Regions from separate parts of the Mammaliicoccus sp. D-M19 genome, predicted to be linked through region 4. Evidence: riboswitches for the same ligand, from Rfam matches in the RefSeq annotation. Region 4 holds a riboswitch; each other region holds the start of a gene.
What was found. Region 4 has a riboswitch for thiamine pyrophosphate ahead of thiD (bifunctional hydroxymethylpyrimidine kinase/phosphomethylpyrimidine kinase). Riboswitches for the same ligand answer to the same signal wherever they lie in the genome.
Positions count from the first base shown of each region.

Region 1 (2,204 bases), on a different contig from region 4:
GGTGTGCCTGCGCTCGTTTGAGGATTTTTCACATCTTGTGAAGAAGTTGCAGATCCATTAGTTGGTGTACTACTATTTGAACTAGAAGATGCTGCTGTTGAATTCTTTGAAGCATCACTAGATGAAACTGCCGCAGCTTGGCCAGAAGGTTCTTTCACATCAAATGTGATTTTGTATTTGTTATCGTATAAGAACGGTTTACCATCGACTTTTTCATTGATATAAACATCAATTGTTCCAGCAAGTTGGCCAAATGTAGAATTCACTTTAAAGCTAGACGTTCTAACGTCTGAACCTTTGTCTTCACTTACGATACTTTCAGCAGAACCATCAACTGTAATACCTTTAATCCAATGGCTGTGATTCATCGTTAATTGAAGTTGCTTTTCGCCATTCTTAACTACTAACTTACCTGGTTTATTAAAATAATCATTTGCAATCGAAACATCTGAAGTACCATGTTTCAATACTGTGTAATCAACGTCATAAGTACCATCCTTAACATCAGCAGAAGCCACCTTACCTACGCCTACTGATAATAAAATAAGTACTAATAACCCAATATTTAAAACTTGTTTAAACCTTTTCATAATATACCTCCTTTGTAAATTTCTTGAAATTCTCCTTCCACCTTATAATTTAATTGATAATAGTTATCAATGTCAATATTATTTTCTATTTTAATAAATAGTTAGTTATCAAAATTTTATTTCGCAAAATTTAAAAATTAATAGAATGGAATAATTTGGGTTGTAACTAAATAACATATAAATTTGAACATTCTTACTTTTATATGTACAATGGATGTAATAACTGAATAAATGTCCACTGGAAGTGCCTTATTATAGGCTGAGACTGAAGTAGTGACTTCGGGATTCCTTGAACCTGATCCAGTTCATACTGGCGTAGGAAAGTGGCGTATATAAGCTTACTTATACTTATAATTAAATTTTTACGCTATTTTTCTATCCAGAAAAATAGCGTTTTTTATTTGGAGTGATTTCATTGTTTATTGCTGTTACACCGTATAAAGACTTAGATGTTGATGATTTAGAACATTATATAGAGATTGCAGAAGAGATTGATTTGTTATTACTGAGAGTGCCTATGACACATGATGATCTATGCTGGGCGTTTGATTATTTATTAGCAAATGGCTTTTCGCAAACGAAATTAATGATTCATTCTGATATGACCATACTTGAAAAATATGATTTAAATTTTATTCATTTTCGTGAAGATGACGTGCAAGCATTTGAATTTAAAAAGCTTCACCCTCATATATCCGTTAGTATGTCTACACATTCAGTTGAAACTGTGAAACGCGCACGTGAGTGGTCTTTAGATTTCGTATTCTTTGGTCACGTGTTTGAAACGTGTTCTAAAGATGGTCTTAAACCAAGGTCTTCTAAAGACATAAAGGATGCAGTATCTATAGATATTCCTGTTTATGCAATTGGTGGCATAGATACGCATTCTATTAAGTCGTTGCCTCATGGCTTTGAAGGTGTTTGTGCAATATCATTTTTCAGAGATCGAAGTTCGCGTGAAATTCAGTTATTAAGAGAGGAGTGGCTTGCATATGTATGACATGTTAATTGTTGGCTCTGGCGTCATGGGGATGTCTATTGCGCGTGAATTAGCCCTTAAAAATGATTCGTTGTCTATCGCTGTGATAGATCGAGATGTTCCTGGATTACACGCATCTTATAAAGCTGGTGGGATGTTAGGTGCACAAAATGAATTTATTGAAGATACACCCCTTTATCAACTTGCATTACGTTCGAGAGATTATTTCGAATCACTCAGTCACACGTTATATAAAGAGACGAATATCAATATTGATTATCAAGCACACGGTTTAATTAAAATGGCCGCATCACGAGATGATATCGACAGCTTAACTGAGCAATATCGTTTTTTAAATAAACGTGATCGTTCAGTTACTACATTAAATAGTCAATCACTTCGTCACCTTTCAAATCATACGATTTCCTATAATCATAAAGCGATTTATATTCCATTTGATGGCCAAATTAATGCCAATCAATATGCTAAAGCTTTATTGAAATCTATTGAGTATAAAGGAATTGAACGCATTTATCATACTGAAGTTAAATCCATACATCGCTTAAACGATTCGTTTAAAGTGCTCACTGCAAATCAAATTTTACTTTCCAAAAAGGTCATTGTTGCTGGAGGTG
Region 1 covers NZ_JAJNHW010000004.1:90,114-92,317, forward strand. Annotated here, with positions in the region: gene isdC (heme uptake protein IsdC) at 1-590, opposite strand, end outside; TPP riboswitch at 821-929, shown strand; gene LQ675_RS10110 (thiamine phosphate synthase) at 1,006-1,590, shown strand; gene thiO (glycine oxidase ThiO) at 1,583-2,204, shown strand, end outside.
Region 1: another riboswitch for thiamine pyrophosphate. It lies ahead of LQ675_RS10110 (thiamine phosphate synthase); the one in region 4 lies ahead of thiD (bifunctional hydroxymethylpyrimidine kinase/phosphomethylpyrimidine kinase).

Region 2 (2,204 bases), on a different contig from region 4:
CTTGATGCTTCAATTGCATCATCGTAGAACATTTCATAAAAATCACCTAATCTGAAAAATAATAATGTATCTTGATATTGAGATTTTATCTTTAAATATTGAGCCATCATCGGCGTTGGTTTAGACATCTTTATTCACGTTCCTTTTTTTAACTTTCGATTTATCTATTTTATCAAAATTTCTACTATTAAACGAGTATGTTTATTTATTAAGAAAAGAGCGTGATATAGCAATATATGCTTCACGCCCTTTAATTCATGATATAACTTTAAGTATCATTTTTTAATTTCTTTAATATGCCTCTTTTTTCAAAAGCTTTTAATAATATATAACTCGCGATAGCGCCTATTAGACTACTAAAGAAAAATGATAAAAATAACGGCCAAAATGCAATTTTCCCTAATCCTAGTAACCAACCTAACGGAATACAAACGAAGCTACCTATCATACCAGTGCCTAGGACTTCTCCTAAAGATGCAATTGATAATTGTTTACGATATTTATAGAGTAAACTTGCTAATAATACGCCTATCATACTGCCTGGAAAAGCAAAAATCGTGCCTAAACCTAATAAGTTTCTAATAAACGAAGATAACAAAGCTTGTGCTAAGCCATACCATGGTCCAAGAAATACAGCTGATATGACATTAATGAAATGTTGCATTGGTAATGCTTTTATTGGGCCTATAGGTATTGTAATAAAAGTACTAAACACAACATTTATCGTTGTTAATATTGCAGTTAAAGTCATTAATTTTGTCTTCTTCATTATATTTCCTCCAAATAAAAAATCATTAGTCTACGTATTGGCAGACTAATGATTAAAAGCATATATAATCTTTAGTTGCACAATCTCTACGCCAGTATTACCTGGATCAAATCTACACGTATCTTCTCAGCCTTTTTAGGCACCGTGTGTGCAATATATTAAATCTTAATTTGAACAGCTACTTGTATTTGGTGCATTTCTAACTGCTGCACCTGTTTCACCAGTAAGTTGATTACCACCTGTTGATTCAATAATTTCATTTGTAACTGTATGGCTAATTGAATGAGATACCATTTGTAAAAGTTCATTAACTTCAACTTGCGCTTCTTTAAATTCACTTACAATTGGCATTTCATCTAATTCTTTTTCAATGTTTTTTATTTTTTCTTCAACCATAGCTAAAGCTTTATCTTTACCATAGTTTTGGAAATTAACTGCTTGTTTTTGTAAAGATTTCAAGCTTGCCATTTTTTCTCTGACTGTTTGATTCTCATGAATTTGCGCTTCTGCACGTTTAAAGAAATCTACTTCTTCTGTTTCTGACATCATTTTTCCGAGTTTACGCGCTTGTTCCAAAATATCATCTTTTGTATACATTTAATGTACCACCTTTTCTTTAGATACAACATCTATAAATTCACCATTTAATGAATATTGTTTTGCTTCAGTAATTTTTACTTTTACGATTTTGCCGATTACATCTTTTGGTGCTTTAAAATTAACTAATTTATTCTTTTCAGTATAGCCTGCTAGTACTGCTTCATCTCTCTTACTTGAACCTTCGCATAAAACAAATACTTCTTGTCCTTCATATGGTTTCAATGATTCTGCAGCATATTCGCCAACTACTTTATTTAATCTTTGAAGTCTTGCTTTTTTCTCTTTATCAGGCACATTATCTTTCATCTTAGCTGCTGGCGTACCTTCTCTCGGAGAATATACATACGTGTAAGCATGTTCGAAACCAACTTCATGATACAACTTTATTGTTTCTAAAAATTGTTCTTCTGTTTCATTAGGATAGCCAACAATGATATCCGTTGTCAATGCTACATCTGGAATTGCTGCTTTTATTTTTTGAACTAATTCTAAATAGCTTTCACGTGTATATTTTCTACCCATAATTTTTAACACTTGGTTATTACCAGACTGTACTGGTAAATGTATATGAGGTACGATATTACCACCATTAGCAATCACTTCAATTAAACGATCATCAAAGTCCCAAGGGTGACTTGTCGTAAAACGTACGCGCGGTATATCGATTTTAGTGATGTCATTTAACAAATCGCCTAAACCATAATTTAAACCGTCAATATCTTTACCGTATGCATTTACATTTTGACCTAATAAACATATTTCTTGGTAGCCTTGTCTTGCTAAATCTCTTACTTCAGCAATAATTTCTTCAGGCATACGACTTCTCTCTTTACCA
Region 2 covers NZ_JAJNHW010000001.1:16,657-18,860, forward strand. Annotated here, with positions in the region: gene mutS (DNA mismatch repair protein MutS) at 1-128, opposite strand, end outside; gene thiW (energy coupling factor transporter S component ThiW) at 269-769, opposite strand; TPP riboswitch at 835-926, opposite strand; gene LQ675_RS00080 (YlbF/YmcA family competence regulator) at 935-1,366, opposite strand; gene miaB (tRNA (N6-isopentenyl adenosine(37)-C2)-methylthiotransferase MiaB) at 1,367-2,204, opposite strand, start outside.
Region 2: another riboswitch for thiamine pyrophosphate. It lies ahead of thiW (energy coupling factor transporter S component ThiW); the one in region 4 lies ahead of thiD (bifunctional hydroxymethylpyrimidine kinase/phosphomethylpyrimidine kinase).

Region 3 (2,204 bases), on a different contig from region 4:
ATATTTAACAACGGATTGTGCTCAGTAGTCTGTTTAGTTAATTTTGGGGCATATCGCCATGAGTTAGGATGCCATACACCGTATTCATTTAATATGTCTGTATGATGATCTAATATATCTTGAGGTGTACTATCATGTGTGATTTCACCATTTTCATTCATCACGATGACTCTATCAACATAATTCCAAATATAATCAACTTTATGTTCCACGATTACAACGGTTTGATTTGTCCAATGATCCATAATCAAATCCCATAGTTGAGTCGTTGATTGATGATCAAGCATTGCTGTCGGTTCATCAAGAAATAACGTATTTGTATCTTGTAATAATATAGAAGCAATCGCTAATTTTTGTTTCATACCACCACTTAAACGATTGATTTTTAGTGAAGGGTCAGCATTTAAATTTACCTGTTTCATGACATTTTTTATAAATCCGTCCATTTTATCAGGTTCGATGTTCATATTCTCAAGCACAAATGCTAATTCTTCTTTAATCTCAGGCATACAAAACTGCGTATCTGGATCTTGGAAAATAACACCCGGAAGTGAATCGATATTGATTGAATCTACTTTCATCGGTATGTCCATCGATCTCGGTATAATACCGCTTAATATATTTAATAATGTACTTTTACCAGATCCACTTGGACCTAGTAACAGAACTTTTTCTTTATCGTTAATATTGATGTTTAAATTTTTAAATATAATGCGTTCATCATCAGGATACTTTAGTCTTAAATTTTTTAGTGATAACAATTGAATAACTCCTATAATAAGTCATAATCTTTTTTAGATGCTGGTCTGAACAATTTCGTAACACCAGTTTGGTCAAGTGCTTTTACAATTGCATAGCCTAATGCACCCGCAACGATTGCACCACTTAAAATTCTAATCGTAAACATTAAAATAACATTCCATAAAGCAACGTCACCTAAGTAATTATAGAACCAATCAATTGGTAACGTAATAATACCTGCAGCCATTCCAGCTATTACTGCAACTGATAATTTTCTTGATTGATATCGAACAGCTAGGAAGATGATTTCACAAGCTAAACCTTGTAATAATGCATATATAAATGTTGGAATATCGAATTGCCCCATTACAATTGTTTCTCCAGCGCCAGCAGCAAATTCAGCAAGAATGGCAACACCAGGCTTTTGAATAATTAAATAAGTGACAATTGCTGCAATAAACCATACACCATATACAGATTGTTCTAAGTGTAGACCAAGTGGTTTTAAAATTTCATAAGGTATCCATAAGAACTTATAAATGATTGCAAACAAAGCACCAATTAATACAGTTACTAAAATATCTGATAACGTTAATCTTTTTGACATGTTAAATTCTCCTTTTATATAAAAAATGTGCACTCCTATATCTAAATAGAAGCGCACAAAAATATTGTTATCATTTAAAAATGAATATTATATGATTTACGAACACTTTCCTACGCTAGTATCATCTAGATCAGGTACAAAGGGTTCAGACCTTTTCATGTCTGTCTCAGTTTCAAAACACCCCTAGTGCATTTATTAATTTGTTATCCATACGATAAGTCTTATTAATCTTTTTGTCAATAGTAAATCATAAAAATAAAATTAATTTCTTAAATAAATGATTTGTAAGTCATTAAAATAAATTCAAAATAAAATCGGGAGCGAAATCGCAAATTGTGATTTCGCTCCCGACTAGGCACGATAATGAAATTTATTTATTCGAATGTGTCTTGTATATTTTCTTTTGTTTCATCTTGACCTTTGTTGTTGTCTTGCTTATTTTCTTGTTCTTTTTTCTTAGCTTTTTCTGCTTCTTCTTTATGCTTATCATTATGAGTCATAATAACACTCCTTTAAAATTTATGATATTATTATATACCCAACTACATATAAGTTTTAAACTTCTTGCTAGTACTTGGGACTGATTTTCAATATAATTAAAGACAATTGAAAATGAAACAATTATAATGTTCAATGAGGTGAAGAACATGGCTATAAAGAAAAAAAGCTGGGAAGTTCATTTTAGTCGAATTATAGGTATATTTATTTTGATTACTGGATTACTTATACTTTTTAATGCACCACGTATTAAAGATTATAATATCAAGGATTCAAGTAATATCCATATCAATAATATTTGGGACTTTTTTGTAGCTTTTTTTGATGAATTAGTAAGAATATTACACCATTATATCGG
Region 3 covers NZ_JAJNHW010000001.1:332,934-335,137, reverse strand. Annotated here, with positions in the region: gene LQ675_RS01765 (ABC transporter ATP-binding protein) at 1-761, opposite strand, end outside; gene LQ675_RS01760 (ECF transporter S component) at 773-1,348, opposite strand; TPP riboswitch at 1,439-1,543, opposite strand; gene LQ675_RS14950 (hypothetical protein) at 1,723-1,848, opposite strand; gene auxA (lipoteichoic acid stability factor AuxA) at 1,996-2,204, shown strand, end outside.
Region 3: another riboswitch for thiamine pyrophosphate. It lies ahead of LQ675_RS01760 (ECF transporter S component); the one in region 4 lies ahead of thiD (bifunctional hydroxymethylpyrimidine kinase/phosphomethylpyrimidine kinase).

Region 4 (2,204 bases):
CATGCATAATTTCAGCATATTTCTTCATATCATAAGCTTTATCAGTCGTAATCGTCCCTATATTAAGAAGAAATGCTCCTGCTGCTTTTGAAAATTCTTCTGCTTCTTCAGGTTCTTCACTCATTGCGGGGCTTGCGCCTAATGAAATTAAACCATTAGCTGTAAAGTTTTTAACGACATCATTTGTATAACATACGATTAATGGACTATTTTCTCTAATATTTGTTAATTTACTCATAATCTAATCCCTCTATCTTTTGGTATACAAAGTGGTTCACTGGACCTCTACCTTTGCCTATTTCAGGTGTATATTGAATAGCTAACGTAATAAATCGTTTAGCTACTTCTACCGCTTCCTCAATTGAATGACCTTTAGCTAACTCTGCTGTTATCACTGCACTAAATGTACAACCTGTTCCATGTGTATGTTTCGTACTAAATCTTTCACTTTTCCAGCTTTTCACGCCATTCTCAGTAAATAAATAGTCGATTGCATCCCCGTCCAGATGTCCACCTTTTATAACAACACCTTTAGATCCAATTTCATTTAAGAAAAATGCACCAGCTTTATTAATTTCTTCTTCAGTTTGAATTTTAAATCCAGTAATATCTTCTGCTTCTGGAATATTAGGTGTAACAACTGTAGCTAATGGTAGTAATATTTCTTTAAGTTTCCCTTTCCCTTCATCATCCATTAGCGCATCACCACTTTTAGCAACCATTACTGGGTCAATAACATACGGCTTTCCAGATTGTTCAATAAATGGTTTAATCGTTTGCATCATTTCTTCTGATGCAATCATGCCTGTTTTTATAGCATGTGGCACTTCATCATCAAAGACACTTTTTAATTGGCTTTCAATAACTTCAACAGGTAAATGGTAAACATCTTGTACACCTAAACTATTTTGTGAAACGATACTTGTAGCAACAGCCATTCCATAAACGCCTGATGCATGAAATGATTTTAAGTCCGCCATAATACCCGCTCCACCACTTGGGTCCGTTCCAGCAATTGTTAATGCTATATTCGGTTTTTTCATTGTAATCCACCTCAAATTTATATTTATAATTCTATTATTCATAACTTCATAAAAAATGACCTCTTTCATAAGAAAGAGGTCAATTAATAGTTGTAAAAACGTTCATCGACCACTTTCCTACGTTGGCATTATCCAAATCAGGTGTTAAGGGACTGAATTTAATCATCTCAGCCAAATGGCGCCCCTAGCAGTCACTCATATATTCAGTTTACTTAAGATTATCAAATAGACGTATTGTGGTCAAATTAAAAAATCGCCTAGGATATTTCCTAGACGATTGGATTAATTAATTTATAACCACTTTAGATTAAAGTGTATGGCTTACCACCATCCGTTAGCTTGACGGAAAGCAATAGCAGCTGATTCTGAACCGTAACGGTTTTTAGCGTAGTTTAACATACCTTGAGTTTGTGTAGCTACTGATCCAGTACCCCAAGATTCTTTAGTTTGACCAAGACCTTGGTAACCATTTGGACTTACTGCATTTGGATTACCACTTGATTCTGGTAATACAATCGCATTCCACATAGCTTCTGAACCACCAGCAGCTAAGAATTGAGCTTTAGTAGATCCACCAGTGCTAGCTGTTGAAGTTTGAGTAGTTCTAACTTTTTGAGCTGGTGCTTGGTATGATTGTTGAGCTGGCGCTTTATATGTTTGTTGAGCTGGCGCTTTGTATGATTGAACAGGCGCTTGGTAGCTTTGTTGTTGAGCTGGAGCTGCAACTTGTTCTTGTGTTTGTTGAACTGGCGCTTGTTGTGCTACAGGCGCTTTAGCTGGCTCAACTGATTGAGCTGGAGCTTGTAATGATAAAGTTTGTCCAACAATGATTAGATCTGAAGATAAGTTGTTCCATGCTTTTAATTGAGATACAGTTACATCGTATTTAGATGCAATTTTACCTAAAGTATCTCCTGATACTACAGTGTATTCTGTAGTTGATTCTGAACTTTTCTCGTTAACCTTGATTACTTGGTTAGGGAAGATTAAGTTAGATTTTAAACCATTTTCTGCTTTGATAGCACTTACTGAAGTACCGTATTGTTGTGAAATACTACCTAAAGTATCACCAGATTTTACTGTATGTGTTGCTGCATCGGCTGTAGCTGTTACCCCTGTAGTAACTGCAACTGCCGCAGTTGAAACTGCTAATAATTTTTT
Region 4 covers NZ_JAJNHW010000003.1:22,109-24,312, forward strand. Annotated here, with positions in the region: gene thiM (hydroxyethylthiazole kinase) at 1-238, opposite strand, end outside; gene thiD (bifunctional hydroxymethylpyrimidine kinase/phosphomethylpyrimidine kinase) at 231-1,043, opposite strand; TPP riboswitch at 1,141-1,239, opposite strand; gene LQ675_RS15080 (aggregation-promoting factor C-terminal-like domain-containing protein) at 1,365-2,204, opposite strand, start outside.